2 linked regions of the Aureimonas sp. SA4125 genome follow. The protein of the gene in region 1 binds, or shares a complex with, the protein of each later gene. Links are inferred from orthologs where the notes say so. Each region holds a gene or a part of one and is shown on either strand. Other genes may lie near its edges. The genes, in order: Sa4125_RS15455 and uvrB.

Region 1 (7,080 bases):
CGAAAATCACGTCTGCTACATCCGGGAAGTATTCGCCGGAGACATCGTTACCATCACCGGCCGGATCATCGACTTCGACGAAAAGCGGCTGCATGTCTTCCAGGAAATGCGCCATTGCGACGGCTGGCTCGCGGCGACACTGGAGGGTCTCGTGCTGTCGATCGACATGAGCGGCCCCAAAGTCGCGCCCTGGCCGGCGGACATCCTGGCCAACATCTCGGCCGCGGCGCAGAGCGACGCCGCGCTGCCGCGCCCGGACCAACTGGGCAGGTCGATCGGGATTGCCCGAAAATCCACCTGACAGACGTTCCGGATGCTGCCGAGCAGGGGAGCGCTGGGGCTGCAGGATCGCCTTGCCTTACGGATTACCGCGCCGGCCACCAGGCCGACAGGCGTCCTGGTCTTTCGCCGCTGAGCGGGTCGATATCGGGTACCGCCAGGGCGTCGATCGCACGGGACGCGGCTTCCACCGTCATGGCCCCGGCCCGCACGATCGTTCCATTCTGACCGGGGGGATAGGCGCCGACGACTTGGAAATCCGGCGAACCGGACAGGCGTCGATGCGCCACGCCGGCCGGAATGATGACGGCGTCGCCCGGCTCCATGGTCACCGCCGTGCCGCGGTCGCCGCCAAAGCCGATGCTGGCCTTGCCGGCGATGCACACGAGCACCTCGAACCCCGTGACGTGGAAGTGCCAGAAGTCGTAGACCGTGTAGGTCCACGTTCCCTGCCACCCGTTTTCCCGCAGCAGGAAGTGCACCGACGCCGCGGGCGTCGCCGGATCCAGGACTCCTGCCGCGACAAGGAGCGGCAGGGCATTGTTTGGAATTCCGGCCGCCGCGTCAGGCTGGAGAAAGACCTGCCGCGAGGTCCGGCCCGTCACGCGAGCTTGGTCCTCAGGAAGTCGACGGTCCGCTGCCATGCGAGATCGGCGGCCGCCTTGTCGTAGCGCGCGGCCGAGGTGTCGTTGTTGAAGGCGTGGTTGACGCCGTCATAGACATGGATCTGGTGCTCGACGCCTTCCTTCTCCAACGCCGTCTTGTAGGCGTCGATGCCGGCATTGATGCGGGTGTCGAGACCGGCATAGTGCAGCATCATCGCCGCCTTGATCTTGCCGACGTCTGCCTCCTTGGGTTGCCGGCCGTAATAGGCGACGCCGGCCTTGAGATCGGGACCGGCGATGGCGAGCTCGCTGACGAGCGCGCCGCCCCAGCAAAAGCCGATGGCGCCGACCTTTCCGTTCACGCCGTCAGCCTGCCGCAGCCAGACCTCGCTGCCGACGGCGAGCGCGACGGTCTTTGCCGGATCCAGGCCGCCGATCAGTTCGCGCGCCTTGTCCTCGTCGGGCGGCGTTCCGCCTTCGGTCGAGAGAAAGTCCGGTGCCAGCGCCACGAAGCCTTCCTTGGCGAGCCGCCGCGTGACGTCCTGGATGTGGCCGTTGAGGCCCCGGTTCTCGTGGATCACGATGACACCGGGAAAGGGACCATCCCCTTTGGCGGGCTTCACCAGATAGGACTTCATCTCCGTGCCGTCGGCGTTGTAGGTCGCCCAGACTGCCGTGATATCGGGATCGTCCGGGGCGACGACCGCCGCCTTCGCGCCGGAGGCCGCCAGCAACGGTGCCACCGCCGCAGCCGCAGCCGCCGAGCCGGCGAGCCCGCTCAGCTTCTGCATGAAGCCGCGGCGGTCGAGCGTCAGATGCGTATATTCGTCGTAGGCGTCGATCATCGCTTGGGTGATCTCCGTCTGGCTCATCCTGTCCTCCTTCATGATTGACCTTCCTGACGCCGAACGACGATGCCGCCGCGGCACGGTGGTCCGGCGAACATATTATTGCTTCGGTGCGCGGCGGTGGCTTGTGCCGCTGGGCATGCTCGGCTCGACCAGGACGAGCCATGCTGTGGGTCGCCGCGTTCCCCTAGTGTTCCCGCGGATATCGATTAGATAGGAAGCCATGAGCGATTCCAATGATCCGAGCCGGCGCGAGTCGAAAGAGGCAGTGCCACGCGGCGGCGGCATTGCCGCCCGAGCCCTCGCAGCCCGCGGCCAGCGCGCGCCAGACTATCTCGAGGGCCTCAACGCCGAGCAGCGCGCCGCCGTCGAGGCGACGGAGGGTCCGGTGCTCGTGCTCGCCGGCGCCGGCACCGGCAAGACGCGGGTGCTGACGACGCGAATCGCGCATATCCTGTCGACCGGCAAAGCCTATCCGAGCCAGATCCTTGCCGTCACCTTCACCAACCGCGCGGCGCGCGAGATGAAGACGCGCATCGCCCTCCTCGTCGGCGAACAGGTCGAGGGCATGCCCTGGCTCGGCACCTTCCACTCCATCGGCGTGAAGATCCTGCGCCGGCATGCCGAGCTCGTCGGCCTCAAATCCAACTTCACCATTCTCGACACCGACGACCAGATCCGCCTGATCAAGCAGCTGATCCAGGCCGCCAATCTCGACGACAAGCGCTGGCCGGCGCGCGCCTTCGCCGGCCTTGTCGACGGCTGGAAGAACAAGGGCCTGACGCCGAAGGACATCCCGGAGGGCGATGCGCGAGCGTTTGCCGACGGCAAGGGACGGATGCTCTACCAAGCCTATCAGGACCGGCTGGTCAGCCTCAACGCCACCGATTTCGGCGATCTGCTGATGCATCCGATCGCCATTTTCCGCGCCCATCCGGACGTGCTGGCCGAATACCACCGCCGCTTCCGCTACATCCTCGTCGACGAGTACCAGGACACCAATGTCGCGCAATATCTCTGGCTGCGGCTTCTGGCGCAGCGGCCGAAGGCACGGGCCCAACAAGCACAGCCGCATCCGGCACATCCGATCTCCCCCCTTGAGGGGAAGATGCCTGGCAAGGCAGAGGGGGGTGAGCGGGCCTCGATTTATTCCGGCGAGGACGGCGGCAGTTCGCCCCCCTCTGGCCTGCCGGCCATCTCCCCCTCGAGGGGGGAGATCGATGCGTCGGCCTTCGACGACCTTGTCGACGACGGCGAGAACATCCCGCCGCCTTGGGGCGACCCTACTTCAGACGGGCCAGTTGCCATCCCCGAGACCCCATCGCCCCGCCCCGCCCCGTCCTCCCGCGAACCCGCCGCCGATACCGTCAACATCTGCTGCGTCGGCGACGACGACCAGTCGATCTATGGCTGGCGCGGCGCCGAGGTCGACAACATCCTGCGCTTCGACAAGGATTTTCCCGGCGCCACCGTGATCCGGCTGGAGCGCAACTACCGCTCGACCGCGCACATCCTCGGCGCGGCGTCGCAGCTCATCGCGCATAACGAGGACCGGCTCGGTAAGACGCTGTTCACCGACCATGTCGACCCCAGCCACGACAAGGTCGAGGTCAATGCCGGTTGGGATTCGGAGGAGGAGGCGCGCGGCGTCGGCGAGGAGATCGAGCAGCTGCAGCGCAAGGGCCATCTCCTCAACGACATGGCGATCCTGGTGCGCGCCTCGTTCCAGATGCGCGAGTTCGAAGACCGCTTCGTCACCATGGGTCTGAACTACCGCGTCATCGGCGGCCCGCGCTTCTACGAGCGGCAGGAGATCCGCGACGCGCTCGCCTATTTCCGCTGCGTCGTGCAGCCGGCCGACGACCTCGCCTTCGAGCGCATCGTCAACACGCCGAAGCGCGGCCTCGGCGACGCGGCGCTTCGGATGCTGCACGACTATGCCCGCGCCAAGGGCATCCCGCTGATGGCGGCGGCGGAAGCGATCAGTGCCACCGAGGAGCTGAAGCCGAAGCCGCGGACGGCGCTGCGCACCGTCGTCGCCAATTTCCAGCGCTGGGCCGGGCTCGTCGCCACGATGAAGCACACCGATCTCGGCGAGATGATCCTGGAGGAGTCCGGCTATACCGAGATGTGGCAGAACGACCGCTCGGCCGAGGCGCCGGGACGGCTCGACAATCTGAAGGAGCTGATCCGCTCCATGGATCTCTACGACAACCTGCCCGGCTTTCTCGAGCATGTGTCGCTGGTCATGGATGTCGAGCAGAACGCGGCCATGGATGCCGTGTCGATCATGACGCTGCATTCGGCCAAGGGCCTGGAATTCGAGACGGTGTTCCTGCCCGGCTGGGAGGAAGGCCTCTTCCCGCACCAGCGCTCGCTCGACGAGGGCGGCCGCTCCGGCCTCGAGGAGGAGCGCCGGCTCGCCTATGTCGGCATCACCCGCGGCAAGAAGCGGGTGAAGATCTGGTTCGTCTCCAACCGGCGAATCCACGGGCTCTGGCAGTCGACCATCCCCTCGCGCTTTCTCGACGAACTGCCGGAGGCGCATGTCGAGGTGAAGGAGCCGTCGACCTCCTATGGCGGCTATGGCGGAACCCGCGGCTATGGCGCATCGCGCTGGGATGCCGACGCGTTTTCCACGACGAGCTACCAGACGCCCGGCTGGAAACGCGCCCAGGCCGCGCGTGCCGGGGAAGCAGGCGGCGGGGGCCGCGACACCGCCTGGGGCTCGCGCTCCGGGCCAAAAGATCACGGCATGCGCTATGGCGAGGGCGGCGTCAGCGGCCCCAATCCGCGCGCGCGCTCCGACGTCTCCGCCAAGGCCGACCGCTATGCCGCCGAAAGCGCCCGCAAGGCCGGCATGGACGAGTATTCGCAAATCCCCCCCGACGAGGACGCCTACGACACCCCGGCCCGCGACAACCCTGCCCGCGACAATCCGCGCGACGGCTTCGGCGGCCGCATGGACCGCAGCCACAACCAGGCCCCGCGCCGCGGCGCCGGCCTCTATTCCTCGGCCAAATCAGGCGGCCCGCGCGAGATCCAGGGCGAGCTCGTCGCCAAATCGGTGATGACGGAGGAAAGCCGCTTCGCCGTCGGCGACCGCGTCTTCCACCTCAAGTTCGGCCCGGGCTCCGTCGTCGCCGTCGAGGGCAACAAGCTGACAGTGGATTTCGACAAGGCCGGGCAGAAGCGCGTGCTGGAGGGGTTTTTGCAGGCGGCGTGAGGTCGTGGTGCGGGAGGGCCGCGTTTCAGCCGGAGCTGCGAGATTGAAAGCTCAACTCGGCACGAACAATCCTGTCTCAAGGGCTCTCAGGGTTTCTCGAGCGTCGGCATCGTAAGGTGGGTACCCCCAGTCTCGCAGTTGCTCCAAGACACGTCGCGCTTGAAGTGGAGCCACGGCCAAGGTCGCCATCGCGGCATTGAGCCGAACCCTGAGATTCTGATGCTCGTAGAGACTGGTCAGCAAAGCTCGATGGTCGCCCGGCCTGTTGCGCAGCAGATCGACGACGGCAATTTTTTGTTTAAACAGCTGATTGAAGGTAATTACCCACCCCCGCATTCCGTAGAATGTCAGGCGCCTACCGTCTCGAGAATTGTGTTGAAGACGTTGCCCCCTTGGCGCAGCCGGGCGGTATCGACGACGGTTCGGATGTCAGCTTCGCCTTCGGCGGCCCACATGGATCGATAGCCGTTGGTGACCTTGCGCTGGATCACGGCCGGTCGCAGGGCGCGCTCGCAGCCGTTGTTGGTGGCCTCGACCATCCCGGTCCAGAGAGTGAAGGTCAGGAGCTGGTCGCGCGCTCGCCTGAACTTGTGCTGGACCACTCGAGCGAAAGGGCAGGAGGTCGGTGCGGCGAGGATCTCGGAAAGACTTCGCTCCAGTGCACGGCGCTTGGCGACGATGGTCGATGCGGCGAAGGTCGTGATGCCGCTGGCCAAAGCGAAAGCCTTGGACAGCCAGATCCGCAGCCGCGACGGCAGCAGATCCTCGCCCGCCTGTTCGGCGTAGGCGACGTCGCGGGCCAGATGAGCCAGACAGGTCTGATGGGCGTCGGCATGTCCCTGCTGGGCAGAGTAGCGATCGGAACACCAGACCTTTGGCCGGTGCCCGTCCATCAGGGTCCTGACCACGATGGCACCACGGGTCGGAGCGGCACGATGGACGACTGCGTCATCGCAGCGAAACACCCATTGGAAGGCGTTGCTGCCTTCGATGCGAACGCCGGTCTCGTCCGAGGCCACCACCTTGGAGCGGCGCAGGGCGGCAATGGCGAGATCGCGGTCGGCGACGAAGGTGCCCTGCGCCCGGCGCAGCATGTTCATCAGCCCGCCCTGGCTGATCTGCAAGCCGAAGAGATCGGCCAGAGCTTTCTGAAGCCGTTCATAGGACAGGGCCTGGAAGGTCTTAAGATAGGTCGCCACCGCATGCAGCCGCGGCCCGAACGGCGTCCCCCTTGCCGCATCGGGCAATCCCGCTGAGACAAGCGTGCCGCAGGAAGGACAACAAACCGAAAGCCGGCGATGACGCGTCACGAACGGCTTGATCTCCGGCAGATCGACCGTCTCGTACGTGCCGCCGATCTCCGCGGGAAGGCTATCGGCCAGGGCTGCCTGGCAGCAGGAGCATTGCTCGGGACGGTGATCGACGAGCCGATCGAAATCCTCACCCATCGCTCGGCTGTGGCCTTCGTGACCGGGCTTGGCGCCGCCAGGTCTTGCCTGCTCACGGCGCTCCTTGCGGTCACTAGACGGAGGCTTCGAGGATGTGCGTGACGTCTTCTCCGGACGCTGAATCTTCAGCACCAGATCGATCAACTCTTCCTTCGTCAGACGCTGCAAATCACCGCGATCCATCCGTCCATGGATTCAGGGAATTCGGCCCGTGACAAGGGGGTGGGTAATTACGATTGAAGCGCATAGTGTTACTTTCGATTTCGGCTTGGTCTTGACTAATCGCAATTTCAACGAACCTCTCAACCAAATCGTCATCCGCCCAATCATCGGAAATTCGAGCGATCACTTTAGCACCCTCCTATCGCGTAGCCTCTGGAGGCCGACCTCGTAACGTTCCTGCCAGCTAGCACCCCAAAAATACTGGCGCGGCGTTATAAATCCGAAATTTTCATTAAGGCTATTGTACCACGCGGTAATCTCATGATGCTTGAATTTCGGTATCCGCACCAGATTCTCCGGTGACTCGATCATCGATTTGGGAAAGCCATCCTTGGCGGCAGATGTTTTCTCGACGATGTGGTGGATTTCGTAACCGGGCTGCGGATCCCGCACCAGGCGCTGCAGTTCGTCCAAAGATTTCAGCGCGTCAGAATAGCTCTGAATATCCGGGT
Region 2 (7,032 bases), 260 kb from region 1 along the record:
TTCTCCCCACATCGTTCCAGCCTTGGGCGAGCCCGCTGCGCTAGAAGGCGAAAAGCGCTACTGGAGTGACCCCATGTTTCGAAACTTCGCCCTCGGCCTTACCCTCGCTCTCATGCTCTCGCCGGCCAACGCGCAGGAGATCATCCCGGGCTGGACATCCGGCCCCCCGGCCGATGCGACCATGGACAAGGGCCGCCGTTTCGACTGCGCCGGCACCGCCTGCCCGCCGGAAGGCCTCTCCTGCCTCCACGCCGCAGCGCCTCACATGCAGGGGAAGCGCGTCGTCCCGACCTCCGACCTGCTGCGGCGGAAAGGCATGCCGTGGAAGGAGATCGAGGCCTGGCTCGGCCAGAAGCTCGTGATGCTGAAGCCGGACCTCGCCGGCAAGGTGACGCCGAAGACCTGGACCATCGCCGAGGCGGCAAAACTCGCCGCCGACCGAAAATACGTCGAAAAACGCTACGACACCGGCGCCGCCGGCGAGGTGCCGTTGGCGCTGTGGATGGAAAAGGGCGCGATGAACGTCGTCGTCTGCACGACGGCGGCCGACGGCGCGGCCCGCATCGCCGCGCTGGTGCAGGCGCTGAACAAAGGCGACGTGATGCCGGTGAAGGATTAGCCGACGGCGCATTTGTGAGGAGATTGGAGTCAAGGGATCCTGGCATTCTCGCAGGCCGGATCGCTTCGGTGTAAGACGCATCTTACATTCGCCGCGGCGCCCGTGCTCCTGCACCGAGATGCCGATCACGCTATTGCCGAAGGACCCATCATGAAACTCCTCCTCGTCATTCTGTCCTCGCTGCTGCTCTCGAGCTGTCTGACCGAGATCAACAAGCCGATCCAGCCAAACGATTCCTGGCGTGAGAAAGCCGAGGCGACGAGCAATCCGATGGGCGCGGAGTAGGCCAGTCGGCGGAGGCTGCAAAGATAGCGGCAGCGTTCGTCGCTGCAGTCCAAGGCGCTGCCCAAACGGCAAGGTCGCATTCCAACGGTGACCTTGCAGCCGATATGAGGACATCCTTCGGCACCCAATAGTTCTCCGGAAGTGCCGCCCAATCCCGTTTGCCGCTCCCCCAATTTCTATGGATCAATGACGGCGGGGCCTCACCGCCCCGGCCGTCCCGTCTTCCCCGTTCTCCGTCCGCCCTTGCGCTTGGCATCGCCCGGATCCTCATACGAGCCGATGCCGATCTTCTCCCGCCGGATCGGGGCGGGGGAGTCGGGCGCTGTCTGCGAGGCGTGCACCGGCTTCTTCGGCAAGGGGCCTTTTGGCAGCGGCTTCTCGGTGCGGCCGACGGTCATCTCGTCGAGGCTGTTCTTGCGGAACAGGGGATCGCGCAAGGGGATGGCCGTGTCGGTGCCCGGTCCCATGTCGTCGATCCCCGGCTTCTGGAAGTAGGAGGGCTTTACCTCGGCCTCCTTCGCCTTGGCGGCCTTGATCAGCGACGGGCCGGTGCGCTCGAATGTGCCGACGGAGCCGGGCGCGAGCGCCGGGCCCTGCGGGCCCTTCAGCTTGCCGCCATGCTTGGTGCGCCCCGAGGACGGGCCTTCGAGTTCGAGATCGCGGGCAAGTGGGTCGTTGCCGATGGCGAGCTCCGTCGCCTGCAGCCGCTTGACCTCGTCGCGCAGGCGCGCGGCGGTCTCGAAGTCGAGATTGGCGGCGGCGTCGCGCATTTCCTTCTGCAGGTATTCGAGGTGGCTCTTGAGATTGTTGCCGACCATGGCGCCTTCGGCGACAAGGCCGCCGGTGGGCACGCGGACATGGTCCTTCTCGTAATAGCTGTCGAGAATGTCGGCGATGTGCGCCTTGACGCTCGCCGGCGTGATGCCGTGCTCGGTGTTGTAGGCCTCCTGCTTGTCGCGGCGCCGGTTGGTCTCGGCGATCGCCCGCTCCATCGAGCCGGTGGTGCGGTCGGCATAGAGGATCACCTTGCCGTCGACATTGCGCGCGGCGCGGCCGATGGTCTGGATCAGCGAGGTCTCCGAACGCAGGAAGCCTTCCTTGTCGGCGTCGAGAATGGCGACGAGGCCGCATTCCGGGATGTCGAGGCCCTCGCGCAGGAGGTTGATGCCGACGAGCACGTCGAAGGCGCCAAGGCGGAGGTCGCGGATGATCTCGATCCGCTCCAGCGTCTCGATGTCGGAATGCATGTAGCGCACGCGCACGCCGTGCTCATGCAGGTATTCGGTCAGATCCTCGGCCATGCGCTTGGTCAGCACCGTGACGAGGACGCGATAGCCCTTGGCGACGGTCTCGCGGATCTCGCCGAGGAGGTCGTCGACCTGGCTGCGCGCCGGGCGGATCTCGATCGGCGGATCGGTGAGGCCGGTCGGGCGGATCACCTGCTCGGCGAAGACGCCGCCGGCATCCTCCATCTCCCAGGCGCCCGGCGTCGCCGAGACGGCGACGGTCTGCGGCCGCATGGCGTTCCACTCCTCGAAGCGCAGCGGCCGGTTGTCCATGCAGGAGGGCAGGCGGAACCCGTATTCCGCCAGCGTCGCCTTGCGCCTGAAGTCGCCGCGGTACATGGCCCCGATCTGGGGGATGGTGACATGGCTCTCGTCGATGAAGACGAGGGCGTTGTCGGGCAGGTATTCGAACAGCGTCGGCGGCGGGTGGCCGGGCTGGCGGCCGGTAAGGTAGCGCGAATAGTTCTCGATGCCGGCGCAGGAGCCTGTCGCCTCGATCATCTCGACGTCGAAGGTGACGCGCTGCTCCAGCCGCTGCGCCTCGAGCAGACGGCCGGCGCGCTGCAGCTCCTCCAGCCGCTGCTTCAGCTCGATCTTGATCAGCTTCACTGCCTGCTGCAGCGTCGGCCTGGGGGTGACGTAGTGCGAGGAGGCGTAGATCTTGACGCTCTTCAGGTCGTCGGTCTTGGCGCCTGTGAGCGGGTCGAATTCCTGGATGGTCTCGATTTCGTCGCCGAACATCGAGATGCGCCAGGCCCGGTCCTCCAGATGCGCCGGAAAGATCTCGATCGTGTCGCCGCGCACCCGGAACGAGCCGCGGACGAAATCCATGTCGCGTCGCTTGTACTGCTGGGCGACGAGGTCGGCGAGCAGCTGGCGCTGGTCGAGCCGGTCGCCCACCGCCATCTGGAAGGTCATCGCCGTATAGGTCTCGACCGAGCCGATACCGTAGATGCAGGACACCGAGGCGACGATGATGACGTCGTCGCGCTCGAGCAGCGAGCGGGTGGCGGCGTGGCGCATCCGGTCGATCTGCTCGTTGATCGAGGATTCCTTCTCGATGAAGGTGTCCGAACGCGGCACATAGGCCTCGGGCTGGTAGTAGTCGTAATAGGAGACGAAATACTCCACCGCGTTGTCGGGGAAGAAGTTCTTGAACTCGCCGTAGAGCTGGGCGGCGAGCGTCTTGTTCGGCGCGAGGATCAGCGCCGGGCGCTGCGTCGCCTCGATCACCTTGGCGACGGTGAAGGTCTTGCCGGAACCGGTGACGCCGAGGAGGACCTGCGTCTGGTCGTGCTCCCTGATGCCGGAGACGAGGTCGGCGATCGCCGTCGGCTGGTCGCCGGCGGGCTCGAAGTCGGACTTGATCCGGAACGGCACGCCGCCTTCCGACTTCTCGGGCCGGGCCGGCCGGTGCGGCAGCCAGACCTCGCCGTTCTTGATCAGCGGGTTGCCCTCGGAGATCAGCCGCGACAGCGCCTCGACGGTGGCGGTAACGCCGCCCTCCGGCAGCGCGGCGGCATCCTCCAGGCTGATATCCATGCCGGCGACGGGATTGAGGCCCGCGGCGGCGCGGCGCTTGGGGTCGGTGGTGCCGCCCATCGAGGTGCCGCGGGACGAGCGGCCGGGTTTGGCCGCGCCGTCCGCCTTGCCGGGCTTTTCCGTCTTCGCGGCACGGGGTTTCCTGGCCGGTCTGTCCTCCTGCGGACGGATCTCGGCAGAGACGGTGCCGCTGTCGGCGGCGCGCTCGGATTCGACCTCCGCCTGGCGGGCGATCTCGTCGGCCCAGCCGGAGATGGGCCCGCCGAGCGGCGCCCCGTCGAATTCCGCCTGCGGCGCCTCGCCGAAGCCGGGGGCGAGACGCTCGGAGGCGTCGGAGAAGTCGAGGATCGGCGAGCGCCGCGGGGATTTCTGCTTGGGATCGGCCATGGCCCCAATATGGGGAAAGCCGGGGGATTCGAGAAGGGGTTGCCGGAATGTTCCGCACGCCGGCAACGGACCGGCGGAGCCGCGTTCAGCTTTCCGGGGCCGCGGCGATCTCGCGCAGGATCCAGTTGCGAAATGCCTGGATCTTCGGAACGGTCCGGCGGGCCGTGCGGTAGCAGAGCCAATAGTCGTGGCTGTCTTTGCAGACGAGATCAAAGGGCTGCACCAGATCCCCGGAAGCGAGTTCCGCGGCGAAGAAGATCGGGTTCAGCATGGCGACCCCCTGGCCGGCGAGGGCGACGCGTGCCTCCAGATCCTGGGCGCCGAGATCGCTGGCGATGCCGCTGTCCGCGTGCGGGCGGCTGACGCCCGCGGCCGCAAACCAGCTGTCCCACCAGCGATAGGCCGGGCTGATCAGTGGCAGGCGCAAGAGGTCGCCGGGTCCGGCGTCCCGGTCGAGCCGGGCGGCGAGGGCGGGGCTCATCATCGGCGTGAACTGGCCGGGGACGAGCAGATGGCAGGTAAGTCCCGGCCAGTCTCCCTTGCCGGCCCGGACGGCGATGTCGACGTCCTCGCGTGCGAGGTCGACGACGGCAACGCTGGTGTCGAGTCGGACGGCGAGGCCGGGATGCTCGACTTGGAAGCCGCCGATCCGTTCGACCAGCCAGGCCGAGGCAAAAGTCTGGAAGACGCTGAGCGACAGCACGCCCGAGGTCTGCCCCTTCGCGTCGGCAAAGGCCGCCGCCAGTTGGTCGAGGGCCTCGCCGGCGGCCTGTGCCAGGAGATGCCCGGCTCCTGTCAGCACCACATCGCGCGGCCGGCGGACGAACAGGGGCGCCCCGACGCGTTCCTCCAGGATCTTGATCTGATAGCTGACCGAGGCCTGCGTCATCCCGAGCTCGCTGGCAGCGCGGGTGAAATTGCCGTGCCGCGCCGCGGCTTCGAAAACCCTGACGGCCGCCAGCGGAGGGAGATTTCGAGACATTGAGCTGCCTTATGCATGGTGATCAAGGTTCGATTGGAACGGCGGGCCGAAACGGGCTTGGATCCTTCTGCCTCACGAGGCCGGAGCAAGACAATGACGACGATCGAAAACTGCAAGAATGCCACTCTCGCCGAGCGGGGTGGTACATCGACGATGCGAGCCTTGGCCCTCTGGGCCGGCCGGCTCGCGCAGTCGTACGGAGTGTTTCGTCTGCAGGATGGCCTGAGGACCCGTCCGCCTGGGATGAGCGCCATAGAGCTGCTCGATGGCCGTGATGTCCTGGGGGGTTCCAAATTGGGCGAGAAGGCGCGGTGAAACCGGCCAGCCGCGTCTTCCGATGACGGCGTCCGGGGAGCGCCTGCCTCCAACCGCCGGCGACAAGGGGCTGCCACTGTTCATGCAGATCCCCGTATATCTCCTTCTTACGCTGCGGAGTTTTTCGCCGATTTTGTGCAATGCAAAAGAATAGGTGAATGTGTCAAGCGCATATTACACCTTTGGTAAAGCATTTCTATCGCGGTTTATCTGTTGTTCCTGCCGAAATCAGTGTAGAGTTAGTGCAGCCTCGACTGGAAGAATTGCCCGCGGCGTGTCGCGGCGGGCAGGGCACCATTTTTCCGCCAACGGAGGCGTTAGGGAGGAAAATGACATGCCAATTCTGACAGCACTCGCCCTCAGCATCGGAATCCTCGGAGGCTTGGCCACATGGGCCTTCGTGGGCCCTGCCGCGGGGCTCGCATTGCAGATCTGGGCCGCCTTCGTCGCATGGGCGGCCTTCTATCACTCCGGCGGGACGAGCGCCGCCTTGAAGACCAATATCCCGGCACACCTTCTCGGCGCTTTCGTCGGCTGGCTGGCGCTGGTCGGCACCACCTCGCTGGCGAACGGTCTCGGTGTTCCCGTGGCGGCGGGACTTTGCGTCGGCATCGGCGCGGCGATCATGGTCCTGGCGGCCAATCTGCCGCTGTTCGCGTCCATTCCCTCGACCGTTTACGGCTTTGCCTGTGTCGCCGCCTATGCGCTGCTCGCCGGAAAGCTCGGAACGCTCTACGCCGTGACCCTCGTCGACAATCCGTTTCTCAATGTTGCGGTGTCGATGATCGTCGGCTCGTTGCTCGGCTATCTGTCGCAGGCCATCGGACTGGCTGTCGCGGCCAAGCCGCGGGCCTCTGCCGCAGCCTAAGGCGCGAGCCCGAACAAGCAACGGCCGCCCGTGCGGGCGGCTGTCGGCAGACTGGGGCCGTTCGCATCGCCACCCCGCCCGGTGCCCTTGCGACGGCGCTTTCCACCGGCAGCGCCGACGCCTGGACGTCGAGGGAAACTGCTGTCCGGGGCAAGAAAGCAACTGGGACGAGTTCTTCGCCGGCTCCCTGTCTTCGGCAGGAGGTAATGGCTTCGGCAGGGGATAATGGCTTCGGCAGGGGATAATGGCTTCGGCAGGAGATAATGGTCTTCGGCAAGGGGTGATGGCGACGCTCGGCTTGGCGCTTCGAGGGGCGCGGGCACGAGCGGCTGACTGCCGCCCTTGATTTCCGCGCCATGTTTCTGGCCGGGGGCCTTGGACGAGGCCTTGGACGGAGCGGCGCATGGCTGGACGTGTGCCTGACGGGACCACTGTCCGACACGACTGGTGACGGCAGGGTGGGCCGGAACGCGTGTCTGGCCGGCGGTTTCTTCCCCCTTGCCGAGCTCGTCGCACCGCGGAGGCGGGCGTTCCGCGCAGTCGCGGGACAGCAGGGCGCAAGACGATACCTTTACCCTGACGGGTGCCGATCTTCAGCAATCGCTTACCACCGCATGCCTATTCTGGGCTTCGTCCGCCTGCGTGTCGCGGACCATCAGAGGCCGACCATGGGTATGCTTAGTGTCGGATGGCGCCTCATTGCGCCCGCAGCCGTGTGTGTGGTGGCCGGCGCCATGTCGGCGGCCTG

The links.
Region 2: the proteins of Sa4125_RS15455 (region 1) and uvrB are in contact, whole or in part, in a crystal structure (PDB 7EGT), measured with the Thermus thermophilus proteins. The link is inferred for Aureimonas sp. SA4125 from one-to-one orthologs. Residues at the interface, in WP_096412145.1 of Thermus thermophilus: His654, Arg656, Phe657, Gln666, Asp668, Glu669, Lys680, Arg681, Leu682, Ser683, Lys685, Tyr686, Ala687; in WP_096411307.1 of Thermus thermophilus: Glu23, Leu25, Arg26, Asp27, Gly28, Glu29, Arg30, Phe31, Arg55, Glu326, Asp327, Phe328, Glu379, Ser382, Gln383, His398, Gly400, Arg401.

The regions. Positions count from the first base shown.
Region 1 is NZ_AP025032.1:3,260,893-3,267,972, forward strand. The notes cover bases 1,577-5,158. They hold Sa4125_RS15455 (UvrD-helicase domain-containing protein), read left to right. Parts: upstream 1,577-1,955; coding sequence 1,956-4,958; downstream 4,959-5,158. Other genes in these bases: Sa4125_RS15450 (dienelactone hydrolase family protein), read right to left, coding at 1,577-1,756. Outside these bases: Sa4125_RS15440 (thioesterase family protein), read left to right, coding at 1-301; Sa4125_RS15445 (hypothetical protein), read right to left, coding at 366-884; more of Sa4125_RS15450, read right to left, coding at 881-1,576; Sa4125_RS15465 (IS66 family transposase), read right to left, coding at 5,306-6,589; Sa4125_RS15470 (hypothetical protein), read right to left, coding at 6,752-7,080. UniProt on the Escherichia coli protein: A helicase with DNA-dependent ATPase activity. Unwinds DNA duplexes with 3'-5' polarity. Translocates on single-stranded DNA with 3'-5' polarity. Initiates unwinding more efficiently from a nicked substrate than double-stranded DNA.
Region 2 is NZ_AP025032.1:3,515,399-3,522,430, reverse strand. Bases 905-4,438 are described here. They hold uvrB (excinuclease ABC subunit UvrB), read right to left. Parts: upstream 4,120-4,438; coding sequence 1,105-4,119; downstream 905-1,104. Other genes in these bases: Sa4125_RS16640 (LysR substrate-binding domain-containing protein), read right to left, coding at 4,205-4,438. Also shown: Sa4125_RS16650 (hypothetical protein), read left to right, coding at 74-619; Sa4125_RS24235 (hypothetical protein), read left to right, coding at 770-904; more of Sa4125_RS16640, read right to left, coding at 4,439-5,101; Sa4125_RS16635 (hypothetical protein), read left to right, coding at 5,195-5,416; Sa4125_RS16630 (DUF1097 domain-containing protein), read left to right, coding at 5,751-6,284; Sa4125_RS16625 (extensin family protein), read left to right, coding at 6,953-7,032. UniProt on the Escherichia coli protein: The UvrABC repair system catalyzes the recognition and processing of DNA lesions. A damage recognition complex composed of 2 UvrA and 2 UvrB subunits scans DNA for abnormalities.